Regions from separate parts of the Zhaonella formicivorans genome, predicted to be linked through region 2. Evidence: riboswitches for the same ligand, from Rfam matches in the RefSeq annotation. Region 2 holds a riboswitch; each other region holds the start of a gene.
The links. Region 2 has a riboswitch for cobalamin ahead of thiC (phosphomethylpyrimidine synthase ThiC). Riboswitches for the same ligand answer to the same signal wherever they lie in the genome.

Region 1 (4,379 bases), 700 kb from region 2:
TCAGCTGAGCCTTGGCCAAAGTCAAGATGCGGATTTCTTCCTTGGTCATGGGGACTTGTCCCCGCTCAAAAAAATGATCAGGTATGCCGGGCGCTCCAAACTCAAGCTTGCTCATTTTTAATCACCATCACACATGGGGTGGTTTTCTGCTGGTTCGCTAAGGCAGACATTAGGTAGGGCTGGACATTTTCATCCTCATAGCTTAGATGCTCGCATAAATAAACGGTACAATCAGTTCCCCCGTTCTCCAGCCAGTAAGCAGCTATTTGAGAAGGGGAATTTACGGGATCTGTGAGCAGAGCCAGATTTGGAGCAGTCAGGTACTCTTTTAGAATGCTTAATTCCTTGCCATGCAGGCTTAGCAAGGTTGCATCCTGCCAGGGCAATGCCAGCCTGGCATAGGCCAACTGCACAGAACTAATTCCTGGAATAACTTGAATCCGCTCGCTGGGAAACGACTTTCTGATTATGGGGAGTAAGCTGTGAAAGCCGGGGTCTCCTGACACTAAAACGGCAATTTCTTTATGTAAGTTGCTACGGATAAAAGCAATAACTTTAGGCAGATCGCCGGTGATTACCATTTTTTCACCCCGGTGTTCGGGAAAAAGGGCTAAGGCTCTTTTGCCGCCTACCAAAACCTGGGCGTTGTTTACAGTGTCCACTGCTTTCGGAATTAAATAATCCCTGCTCCCTGGTCCAATACCAACTACGTGTAGCAAACTCAATTACACCTCAATTCCTCCAATAATAGCGAAGCACTTTCATCCTGTCCCAGAGTTTCCCCACTTAAAGAGGTAAGGATAGTGCCAATTTTAATTTTCCCTTGTACGAATTCGCTTGCTTTGGCGCTGACTCTCTGGGCTAACTTTTCAAAAAGAAAATCCATTCCGGCTTCTTTTACGGTTCCTACTGCCTCTTCGATAGTATTGGCCCCCATAATGGCGTCGATCACCTCCATAGAAGCGCCTTGTAGAGCTGCATGGGCGGTAAGAATCTCTAACCTGGCATCGGCTACTTTGCTATGAGTGTGAAAGATTCCACCGGCTATTTTTATTAATTTGCCAATATGACCGTACAGGATTAAATTTGCAACTTGTCGTTGACAGCATTCCTGCAGCATAAAACCGACAAAATTGCTCATTTGCACAACTGCTTCTTCCGGCAACCTCCACCTTTCCATGGCCCGCCTTTGCCCCATCCTGCCGGGAGTCAGCACTAGTGTTTTATATCCCATGGCCAAAGCCAAGCTGATCTGGGGAACTAGGGAAGACTTAAAGGCTTCCTCCGACATAGGTTCCACAATTCCTGTAGTACCTAGAATGGAAATTCCCCCTACAATACCTAATTTAGGGTTAAGGGTTTTTCTTGCTGCTTCTTCTCCCCCAGGCACAATTATTTCCAGTTCGACCCCCTGACCTGCCTCCAGCAATGGCTGCACTGCTTCCTGAATCATTTTTCGAGGTACCGGATTTATAGCCGGCTGACCGGGAGACACTGCTAAACCCGGTTTCATAACAGTTCCAACTCCCTTACCACCTCTAATCTCTATTGTAGATCCCTTCATTACGGCTTTAACTTTGATTTCCAACCCGTGAGTTATATCGGGATCATCGCCGCCATCCTTGATTACGCTGCAGGTTGCGCTTTTCTGATTGATTTCTAGAGCATGCACAGGAATTGTGAGCGTGGTATTGAGAGGTGTTACAATTTCGACCTCCTTCACTTGCTGATTTTTGACCAAAGCTAATACAGCCCCCTTGGCTGCGGCTGCAGCACAGCTGCCGGTGGTGTAACCCCTCTTCCACATTCTCCCTTCATAGTAGCGATACATGTCCATTTTCAATCCCTTTCAGTAGATTGCATAAATTTGTGCAAACGCTTCAGCGCCAGAGGAATCCCGGACGCCACGAAATAAACTTCCTCAGCAGTCTCTGCTACTTCCTGATTCGCTTCACCTAAAAGGTCACGGTAAAACCTGCCTAAGCGGTTGTCTGGTACCAGGCCCAAGCCTACTTCGCTGGAGACAATGATCAGTGTTGAACCCGTGTTTTTAGCTGCTTGTAAGATCGCCCGGACTTCAGCGAGCACCGCTGCCCTGTTTTCTTCATCATTATCAGCGTTATTCCTCCAAAGCAAATTGCTCACATAGACAGATAAACAGTCCAAAAGAAAAACTTTCTCCGGTGCCCCAATTTTCCCTATCAAGTCCGATACACAGTACGGTTCTTCCAAAGTTTCCCAACCAGCAGGCCTGCGCCGCTGATGCAAGTCAACCCGAGCTTGCATTTCTTCATCAGTAATCACAGCTGTAGCGATATAAGAAACAACAGCGGAAATTTGCGCGGCCAGTCTCTCGGCAAAAGCGCTTTTACCGCTTCTGGTCCCACCGGTAACTAGAAAAATTTTTCCTGGCAAAAGCTCACCCCTCTTACCCTCCAATGAACTTATGTTTTCAGAGTAAGCACCAATGCCCGCTAGCGCGGCACCAACAATAGGATGAAAATGACTCTGGAGCGATTGGCAAAAAACGATACAGTATATTTTCAGATTAGACAAAAAGACCTCGCCTACGCTAGGTTGGCTGAGGTCTTAATAAGCTGCTTAACGCCTGTCCCTTAACGCGAAGGACATTGCGCAAAGTTATAGGCAGGTTTCCTGGCTACGGTTCATTCCTTCCTCCGCCTTCCCGGTTTAACCAGTGGCTATGGAGGCTTCTCCCCGTTACAGTGGCGCGACCGCTCAGGCTTTTCACCTGATTCCCTTCTCCTGTAACTTCACCCATGAGGTTTTATATTAAAATTTTTAAAATTTTGTCAGCTGGACTGAGAATTAACTGATCAGTATCAATTATAGCTCATACCCATTTTTTTGACAAGTTATAAAACAAACGTATCAGGAGCTGCCTTGGTTATTGGCTTTGTTTATTTTGCAGCAGGGCTAGCTGTCTGTTCCGTTCGAAGATTAAGCGCGCATACCTGGCGTTTTGCAGTTTTAAAATGCGTTTTTCCCTTTCCGCTCGCTGAAGCAGTTCAGCCTTTTCCCGCTCTATTCTTTCAACAAGTTGGATCAGAACGCGGCGGCTTACCCTCAGTTGCGCTACTTTTTCTTCCAGCTGACTAATCCGTTTCAAAAGTTCTTGTTCTTTAAGACTATCCAACAGTACCACACCCGTCCATAGAAAAATTCCCATAAAATTATATGCACGGGCAATGGTTTTATTGACAACTCAATTTACCTAGGCCGGTTTATTTTCCGTAACCTTGAAATCAAAACTTGCCTTAATCCTTGCTACTGCTTCCCGTAATCTTTCTTCCTCCTCTACCAGGGCAATGCGTACATATCCCTCACCAAGTTGACCAAATCCTATACCGGGCACCACAACTACGCCGGTTTTATGTAAAAGTTCTACAGCAAAAGCGTAGGAATCGGTGTATCCTTTGGGCAAGGGTGCCCAGACAAACATAGTTGCTTTTGGTCTCGGCATATCCCACCCCAGGTCTCTTAAACCATTCACCAGTACATCCCTTCTTCTGGCGTAGACAGCGGCGTTTTCCCGCACATAATCCTGGGGCCCGGTTAAAGCAGCCACTGCAGCTAACTGCACAGCTTTGTAAATGCCGTAATCTAAATTCGCTTTAACTGCAGTTAAAGCGGCAATAACTTCACGATTGCCGACTACAAAACCTATTCTGCATCCAGCCATGTTATAAGTCTTGGAAAAGGAATGAAACTCCACCCCTACCTCTTTTGCACCCGGAACCTGCAAAAAACTAATAGGTCGGAAGCCGTCAAAAGCAAGTTCTGAATAAGCATTATCATGACAGACGATCAGATCATATTCTTTTGCGAAATCAACCACTTCCGAGAAAAATTCATAGTCAGCCACTGCTGCCAAAGGATTATTGGGGTAATTTAAAAACAACAGTTTGGCCTCGCGGGCAACCTTTTCGGGTATATCCTGCAACTTGGGCAAATAATTATTGTCTGCTTGAAGGGGCACCGCAACTTTCTTACCTCCGGCCAACATTACACTTGCTGTGTAAATAGGATATCCCGGTTCGGGAACTAAAGCAATATCCCCCGGGTTTAAATAGGCCAAGCAAATATGGCCAAGACCATCTTGTGACCCCATTAAGGAGAGCACTTCATTCTGCGGATCCAACTGGACATTGAATCTTTTACCATACCACTCAGCTACGGCAGCCTTGAAAACATCCAGCCCCTGGGTTAAAGCGTAGCCATAAATACTCTTGTCGGCTACAGCAGCTTGTAGTGCCTCCACAATATGAGGCGCCGGCGGACGGTCAGGACTCCCTATACTCAAATTGATGATATCCACCCCGCGGGCTTTAACTTCTTTGCTCAATTTATCCATTTCA
Region 2 (4,379 bases):
GGCGGGGATATTTCTCCCTGCGCTTTTTGTCGCTTTCTTATTTTGGGTGCCTTATCTGGAAAGACGTTTTAAGCCTGTGACTGTAAAACTGTTTTTTTATATGTTAATGCTCGGTGCTGTACTCTTTACTCTTGTAGGCAATTATTTATAAATTTTGCATTGTTGTCGCCGGAGGATTGACATCATGGATAACAAAAAGCTGATTATTGTTGTGGCCGGATTTGTGGTCGCCTTCTTGCTTTTGGTGGCGGCGGAATTAAAGGAAGCCGGTCAAGAGTGGAAACAGTATTCCGCAGAGCCTGTAAATTTGACTCTTCCTACAGGCAAAGTTGAACGCTGCCTGACCTGCCATCAGGGTATTGAAGAGATTAGCCCGTCCCACCCCATAGAAGCCGTAGGCTGTGTGTCCTGCCATGGCGGAAACGGGCTTGCTCTTGATAAAGATACGGCCCATACCGGCCTTTACGGTAAAAGAAACCCTTCGGAACTGCAGTATGTGCAAGTGACGTGCGGCGGGGAAAATAACCAGTGTCATACCGGCAGGGGTACGGATTATAAAAGCCCGGCAGACACTGTTCCGCTCCTTCTCATGGCCACCAAAGCAGGGGAGATAACGGAGGTAGGTAAAACGTTGGGTTGGTTTCAAGATAAGATGAGCCGTTTTGCTGTTCAGGCGGTAACTGAAAGCCCGGAAAAGCTGCCTCCCGATTTGGTGGAAGAGAGAGGGCTGGGCGGTCAGACTCCGGCGCTGAAACAGTTTTCAGCAGATAAGACAAAGGCCAATAGTATTAAGTTTGCCGGGAGTTGCTTGAGCAGCTGCCACTTGAATACCACCCAAGGAGATTCCTCGGCGAGCAGAGTAAATAGGCCACCGGAAGAACAAAAATATTTGGGCGGTTGTGCAGCCTGCCATGTCCAATATCAACCCGGCAGTACTTATCAGGGCGGAGATCCGACTATTGACAAAGCAGAACCGGGGCATGCTCCCAAGCATCAGCTGACTACTGCCATAGCCTACTACCAGTGCAACGCCTGCCACAACCAGGGTGTGCATTCCATTGCCAAAATGGAGTTTTACCCCAGGGATGATGTGCCGCCCAGCGCTGTAACCAGCCCTGTTGCGGACAGGTACCAGGTGTATTATATTGCCCAGGAGCGTTATGCCAAATGTGAGGTCGAACTGGACTGTATCGACTGCCATACTCGCAATGAGGTTATGGGCGACGGCCATCTGTACGGCAGCAAAAGTAAGGCCCAGGTTATCCGCTGTTACAACTGCCACGGCACAACCCAGGAGCCTCCCAAATGGTCCCGCATAACCTCAGGGGATGACCCTGCTATTTGGGCCTCCGGTTATTTCCACAAAGACTTTCCTGAACTAAAAGTCGGGGATATCGTGGCCTTGACTCTCAGGGGAGAGCCCATGCTGAACGTCCGCCTGGAAAACGGTAGGGCAGTGTTATACAGCAAAATCGACGGCCGCAAAGTACCCATACCCCTGGTTCAAGGCAGCGCCTGCCAGCAAAAGCCAGACGAGCAGAAAGGGGAAGATTGTCACACGTGCCATAGTGTGGCGAAGTGAAGAAAGCATAGCCCGCAGGCTAGTTTGAAATGATGATATTTTTATAGAGTATGACGAGAAGGAAAATACCGTTAAGATGATCTCCAGCGATAAAGAAGCTTCCGTGTTCGTTGATAATTATTTAAGCAGCGTTGGTCAAACAATTCAATCGCTCAAAATAAGGGCAAATGTTGGACTAAGAAATAAGCTTATACTGGAACTAAAGGCACGATCAAACCTTTCAATCAGGCAAATTGCAGAGCTACTAGGAATAGATAGAAATATTGTTCAGAGAGTAAAATGAGTCAGAGAACCGTCCCCTGACTCATTGAAAATTTTCCCTTGATTTTTCTTTTTGTTAGAGTTATCATTTGAAGTAGAAAAATAAAGCAAAGATGTAAATAGGTGCCTTCTTATTGAAGGATAATAGGGAATCGGGTGCAAGTCCCGAACGGTCCCGCCACTGTAACCGTGGAGTACCTTGCAAGAACCACTGTTCCTCATTTCAGCAGCTGAATAAGGGGGATGGGAAGGAGCAAGGAAAGCTATGATGCGGAAGTCAGGAAACCTGCCTGTTTACTGCGCGTTCTCTCGCAGGAAGAGATCGTAGCCTGAGGATGATGGTAAAGTCCTTGGCCATAACTTATTATGGCTAAGGACTTTTTAGTTTACCTATGCTCTGACTTTAAACATGACGGTTATGCCAATGTTCTTACTTAGGTTATTTTAAAAATCATATCTAAGCCGTTAACAGGTGCCCTATAACTAGGGATAATAGGGAAGACCGAAACAGGATCTAAAGAAGTGATTCTGGAAACGGCGCGGTCCCGCCACTGTAGTCGGGGAGTTTCCTCAAAGTTAGCCACTGGGCAGTTCCCGGGAAGGCAGAGAGAAACAGTGACCCGTGAGCCAGGAGACCTGCCTGTTAGCAATATGTTTGTGGATGATGGTAAAGTCCTCAACCTTTTGGTTGAGGACTTTTTTTATAAATAAAACAGGAGGGAGAAAACAATGTCATTGTTAAGAAGTGCCTTAGAGGGTGTTGTAACCCCGGAAATGGAAAAGGCAGCAGAGCAGGAGGGAGTCAGACCGGAATTTATCAGACAGGGGGTTGCTGAGGGGAAAATCGTTCTACTCTGCAATTCTAACCATCATAATGTTGTACCGGTAGCCATTGGTGAGGGCTTACGGACCAAGGTCAGCGCAAGCGTGGGCTTATACGGCAAAAATGCCAGAATTAGCGAGGAAGTAACCAAAATAAGGGCCGCCGTCGAGGCAGGCACTGATGCCATCATGGACTTAAGTGTCAGCGGCCCTATTGATGCCATGCGTAGAGAGGCACTGGCTGTTACCTCTAAACCGTTGGGAACACTTCCCTTGTATCAAGCGCTGGCAGAGGCAAGCGAAAAATACGGTTCATCTCTAAAGATGCAAGAGGAAGAACTTTTTGAAGTTATTGAACGGCAGGCCGCTGACGGGGTTGACTTTTTGGCGCTGCACTGCGGCACTACCATGGATGTCATAGAACGGGCCAAGAGAGAAGGCAGAGTCGACCCGCTGGTTAGTTACGGTGGATCGCACCTGATCGGGTGGATGGTACATAACCAAAAGGAAAATCCCCTCTATGAAAATTTTGATCGAGTTCTTGAGATTGCCGCCAAATATGATGTAACCCTTAGTTTCGCAGATGGCATGCGACCGGGTTGCCTTGCCGATTCTTTAGACGGCGCCCAAGTACACGAGCTGGTGATTTTGGGAGAACTGGTACAGCGGGCGAGAGCAGCAGGTGTTCAGGTAATGGTGAAAGGTCCTGGCCATGTTCCCCTTGATCAGCTCAAGGCCACAATAACACTGCAAAAGAGCCTATGTAAAGGAGCTCCGTATTTTGTATTCGGCCCCTTAGTCACCGATACTGCTGCCGGTTACGACCATATTAGCGCTGCCATCGGAGGTGCAATAAGTTCATGGGCAGGAGCGGAGTTTATCTGTTACGTGACACCTGCCGAACACATTGGCCTACCGGATTTAGAACAGGTACGGCAAGGTGTAATTGCCGCTCGGATTGCGGCCCATTGTGGAGACCTGGCGAAAGGATTGCCGCAAGCGGTAAAATGGGACCTGGAAATGTCAGTGGCCAGGAAAAATCTTGACTGGGAAAAACAGATTGCCCTGGCTATTGATCCTGCTACAACTAGGAGAGTGTGGAAAGAGAGAAGCGGTGATTTTTCATCCAAATGTTCAATGTGTGGGCCATACTGTGCTATGGAAATAGTTTCCAAGTACCTGGGTAATAAAAAACACGCTTGTTAACTTGTTAAAAGGAAGGGGATAATCATGACTCAAGTTTTAGCTGCCCGTGCCGGGAAAATCACTGAGGAGATGGAAATAGTAGCTGCCCAGGAGAATGTGGATGTGGAATTGATCAGGCAGGGAGTTGCCGAAGGGACCATTGTTATTCCAAAGAACAAAAACCGGAATCGTTCTAAGCTTTGCGGTATCGGAAAAGGTTTGGACATTAAAGTCAATGCTTTAATTGGCACTTCCAGTGACCGTGATCAAATGGAGATGGAGGCCAGAAAGTTAAAAATTGCGGAAGAGGCAGGATGTCACTCCTTCATGGATTTAAGTACAGGAGGAGATATTGACGGCATGAGAAAGCAAACGCTGTCTTTGGCATCGGTTGCGGTGGGTAGTGTACCTCTTTACCAGGCCGGTGTGGAAGCCATTCAGAAAAAAGGCAGCATCGTGGCGATGACACCTGATGATCTGTTTGAAACTATCGAAAAGCAGGCGGCCGATGGCCTTGATTTTATGGCTA
Region 3 (4,379 bases), 230 kb from region 2:
TGCGGCAATCAGGCGCTGGAAGTTGCCGGCTTTACCAGCTTGGAGGCAATAGAATGGGCTGGAAAGGGGTTGCAAGAAGTTTGCCGCGCCCTGAACATTCCACCGGTATTGAGCTTTGGTACGTGTACCGACACCGGTCGCATAGCTGTTCTGGTAAGTGAGCTTGCCAAAGCATTAGATGTGGATACGGCTGATTTGCCGGTGGCGGTGACTGCTCCCCAATACATGGAGCAAAAAGCGACTATTGATGGAATTTTTGCTTTGGCCTTCGGGTTGTATACCCACCTTTCACCGACCCCACCGGTCACCGGAGCCCCGGAACTGGTGAAGCTCTTGACTGAAGATTTGGTTGAGATAACCGGCGGCAGGGTGGCTCTGGGCGACGACCCGGTCCAAGTGGCAGACGGCATTGAAAACTTCATCATGGAGCGAAGGAAACACCTGGGCATATAAAGAAAGCTGGGGAGGATATTCCCCAATTCAGCTTGTAGACTAAGCCAGCATGTATTATTTCGCTCTGGACAAGCTCCTACGCCGTTACCGGCAGCATAGCTGCCGACGGCTGTGGAAACCAGTCCCGCTCCATAATACATGCTGGCTGATAATAGTTTGTCGACAGCCTGAGCTGGGGAGGATTCCCCAGCTTACTATTTTGTTGTTTTATTGGCTTTCAGGTTTTTCAAAAGAGAGGTAGCTCCTCTTTCCCGGTCCATCTCTATTTTGGAGTTCAACCCGATTTCCGCCACCTCTTGCTTCAAAGCATCCAATTGTCTCGTGTTTCCTACCTTGCCTTTGGCTTTTCCTTGCAGTAATTCACCGCTTTTTTTGTGCGGCTTAGATTTACCCGAATTGTTTCTCATGTAGCCTCTGGGCCAAATTAACCAGAGTACACCTCCTTATATTTTAATTCCCTGTTAGTTTAGGTTAGGAGGTCGAAACTTATTCAGTACCGGCGTACTGTTTTACGAAGACTGTACTTTTGACGGCATTAGCTGCTGGCGACTGGTGACTGAATAAAGTTTTATAAGGTATTGCTAAAACCTTATGTCTTTGGTATAATTAGGGAAAACAGAATAGCTTTGGAGCAAGTGCTTTGCTGAAAATGCAAAGCCGAGAGGGAAGCCAGTGGGAATCTGGCGCGGTCCCGCCACTGTGAAAGGTAGCCTTGCTATATTGAGCCACTGTTCGGCAATTAACCTTGTATTAACTTAAGGGTTATGAAAGTAAATTGCTTCGTATGGCAGTATGCAGTTTAACCAAAATGTCAGTATTGGGTTAAGTGCCGAATGGGAAGGCATAGTAAGGCAATGACCTTGAGCCAGGAAACCTGCTTGTTCTGAGCTCGCAGTTGAACCCACGGTAGATGGGGAGTGAGTCTTAACATTTTTTTTCGGTTTGTAAGCCCTCTGCCTGTCGGTTGGAGGGCTTTTTGCTGTTATAACTTATACTTTTGAATAGGTTCTTTGTCCCGAGGGATAAAGAGTAAATGGAAGCTATTCATATTTTCCGTATGTACAGCAAGGGGAGGGAATGCCAAAATTCTACTTGGGATTCCTGGTGATCCTTGAATAGCGGTCCGGCCTGTTCTAATCGCATCTTCACCTGACCGGGGAGGTGGTTAGATAAGGCTGCCCTTTTTGAAGCTTATCCTCCCTAGTTTGTAAAACTAGGGTATTTTTTTGAACACCATACAACAGCGCTTTTACTCTATACAACATGGACGAGGGGGAAAGGGTAGCGGTGATTTTAGTTTTGGCCGGTACGAAGGAAGGCAGGGAAATCGTCAACCTCTTAAGCCGGGAAGGGCTGCAGGTGATGGTGGCTGCTCTTACCGACTACGGCAAGGAACTGGCAACTGAAACTGCAGGGGAGATATTTCCCGGTGAATTATCATACGATAATTTGAGCCGGGTACATGAAAAGCAATGCATAGACCTGGTAGTTGATGCTTCTAACCCTTTTGCTACCTCAGCCTCACAGCTGATTGGCAGTTTTTGTCGGGATAAAATGCTCCCCTATGTCCGTTATGTCAGGGAAAGAGTAAACATTCCACGGCATCCTTTAATTCATCCTGTCAACTCCTGGGAAGAAGGGGTGGAAAAGGCTTTTAAGCTGGGCAGTACGGTGTTTCTCACTACCGGCAGCAATAACCTGGAAGTTTTCCTTGGACACCCGGCCGCCAAGGGGAAAAGAATAGTGGTGAGGGTTTTGCCGGATCATAACGTCGTGAAAAAATGCCAGGAATTGGGTTTAAGGCCAAAAGATATCATCGCCATGCAAGGCCCCTTTTCCAAAGAAATGAACAGGCTGATGTTCAAGACTTTTAACGCCTCCGTAGTGGTTATTAAAGAAAGCGGTCGGGCTGGAGGGACGGAAACAAAGATGTCCGCAGCCTTAAGTTTAAAAATCCCCGTTGTGGTGATTAAACGGCCTGCTTTAAGCTGGGGCAACGAAGTTCAAAACTATGAGGCTTTGCTGGCGGCAGTGGCCCAATTTAAAAAGATGAGGTGACTCAAAATGAAAGCAACCAAAAGGTCAATGTATATTCTGTATTTTATGGCGACATTTTTGACGGTTCCGCAGGCAGCTTACGCTATGCATATTATGGAAGGATTTTTGCCGGCTCCTTGGGCTGTTTTTTGGACGCTGTTAAGTTTGCCATTTGTTCTTTTGGGCTTAAAGTCCATCAAAAAAATAACAAAGCAGAATCCAAATCTAAAGTTGATGTTGGGAGTAGTGGGGGCTTTTGCATTTGTTCTTTCTGCCCTAAAAATGCCCTCCGTAACAGGAAGCTCTTCCCATCCGACGGGAGTGGGGTTAGGAGCCATTATTTTTGGACCTGCCGCTATGTCAGTTCTAGGAAGCATTGTGCTTCTTTTTCAGGCGCTCCTTTTGGCCCACGGCGGATTAACCACGTTAGGTGCCAATGTTTTTTCGATGGCAATTGTTGGTCCTATTGCTGCATATGGTATATATAAGCTTGGGGATAAATTAGGCGCGCCTGTGTGGTTATCTGTATTTTTGGCCTCCGCTATAGGAGACCTGTTAACCTATGTTACTACCTCGTTACAGTTAGCATTGGCCTTCCCGGCTTCTACAGGAGGGTTTATGGTTTCAATGGCCAAATTTATGGCTATTTTTGCCGTAACCCAGCTCCCCTTAGCTATCAGCGAAGGCTTGCTTACAGTACTTGTTTTTAACACGCTTAGCGCCTATAACAAAAATGAACTGCAGGAACTGGCGGTTCTAAAGAAGGAGGCAAAGGCATGAGTACTACAGCCAAAAACATGATGCTTATTTTATTGGTTATTATCTTAGCTGTTGTTCCTTTACTGTTGAAGAGCGGGGCTGAGTTTGGCGGTGCCGACGGCCAGGCAGAAGCGGTTATTAGTGAATTAAATCCTGAATACCAAGCATGGGCCTCGCCCATCTGGGAGCCGCCCAGCGGGGAAATCGAGAGCTTGCTCTTTGCGCTGCAGGCGGCTTTAGGCGCCGGCTTTATTGGCTATTACATAGGGGCTTCACGGGCTAAGGCTAAAAACAAGGGGAATATTTAACAATGCTGAGCATCGACCAGTATGCCTATTCCAGCGCACTTAAAGATGTTCATCCTGTGGAAAAATTCATCTTTGCCATAAGCTTATTGCTAATTTGCCTGCTGGCTGATTCACTGGTCATTTCTGTAATTGTGATTGCTTTAGCGGCCATAGCCACAGTGGGTATGGCCAGGATTCCCGGAAGTTATTATGCTAAAATGCTGCTCATGCCTTTGGCCTTTCTGCTGCCGGGAGTTTTGACCGTCATGCTTTCCTTCGGGGACCGGGCTGCCGGTTACTGGCAGGAAATTAATCTGGGAGCGGTTATTATCGGTGTACGCTATAGAGACATGGTTTTGGCAGTAAATCTCTTTTTTAAATCCCTGGGGGCTGTCAGTTGCCTGTATTTTCTTGTTTTAACCACGCCTATGGTCGATCTGATTTGGGTATTGAAGAAATTGAAGACTCCCGGGCTGTTCCTGGAACTGATGGGGCTCATCTACCGTTTTATTTTTGTCTTATTGGACACTGCGGGCAGGATGTATATTTCACAGGCCACCAGGCTGGGTTACGCCTCCTGGAGAAACTCCTATCATTCGCTGGGAGGGTTGGTTGTCAACCTGTTCGGCAAATCCTTGCAAAAATCCCGGGAATTGACGGTGACAATGATGGCCAGATGCTATACCGATGCCATCAATGTACTGGATAATGAGTATGTCTTATCGAAAAGAAATTTGGCGGTAATCGGGTTTATTGATCTGGCAATGGTCTTGCTGGCGTTATATTTAGGGGGTGGGCTTGCTTGGCTGATCTGATTTTGGAGGCAGTGAACTTGAGTTTTAC

Region 1: another riboswitch for cobalamin. It lies ahead of cobU (bifunctional adenosylcobinamide kinase/adenosylcobinamide-phosphate guanylyltransferase); the one in region 2 lies ahead of thiC (phosphomethylpyrimidine synthase ThiC).
Region 3: another riboswitch for cobalamin. It lies ahead of cobK (precorrin-6A reductase); the one in region 2 lies ahead of thiC (phosphomethylpyrimidine synthase ThiC).

Annotation. Positions count from the first base shown of each region.
Region 1 is NZ_CP085524.1:1,008,445-1,012,823, forward strand. It holds gene cbiT (precorrin-6Y C5,15-methyltransferase (decarboxylating) subunit CbiT) at 1-115, opposite strand, end outside; gene cbiE (precorrin-6y C5,15-methyltransferase (decarboxylating) subunit CbiE) at 102-719, opposite strand; gene cbiD (cobalt-precorrin-5B (C(1))-methyltransferase CbiD) at 722-1,837, opposite strand; gene cobU (bifunctional adenosylcobinamide kinase/adenosylcobinamide-phosphate guanylyltransferase) at 1,840-2,415, opposite strand; cobalamin riboswitch at 2,629-2,797, opposite strand; gene EYS13_RS04980 (translation initiation factor 2) at 2,909-3,157, opposite strand; gene EYS13_RS04985 (LL-diaminopimelate aminotransferase) at 3,236-4,379, opposite strand, start outside.
Region 2 is NZ_CP085524.1:1,711,628-1,716,006, reverse strand. It holds gene EYS13_RS08485 (hypothetical protein) at 1-151, shown strand, start outside; gene EYS13_RS08480 (hypothetical protein) at 185-1,582, shown strand; cobalamin riboswitch at 1,948-2,151, shown strand; cobalamin riboswitch at 2,297-2,501, shown strand; gene thiC (phosphomethylpyrimidine synthase ThiC) at 2,573-3,871, shown strand; gene bzaB (B12 lower ligand biosynthesis ThiC-like protein BzaB) at 3,896-4,379, shown strand, end outside.
Region 3 is NZ_CP085524.1:1,939,279-1,943,657, reverse strand. It holds gene cooS (anaerobic carbon-monoxide dehydrogenase catalytic subunit) at 1-453, shown strand, start outside; gene EYS13_RS09580 (hypothetical protein) at 648-860, opposite strand; cobalamin riboswitch at 1,070-1,349, shown strand; gene cobK (precorrin-6A reductase) at 1,741-2,511, shown strand; gene EYS13_RS09570 (energy-coupling factor ABC transporter permease) at 2,518-3,270, shown strand; gene EYS13_RS09565 (energy-coupling factor ABC transporter substrate-binding protein) at 3,267-3,557, shown strand; gene cbiQ (cobalt ECF transporter T component CbiQ) at 3,560-4,351, shown strand; gene EYS13_RS09555 (energy-coupling factor ABC transporter ATP-binding protein) at 4,339-4,379, shown strand, end outside.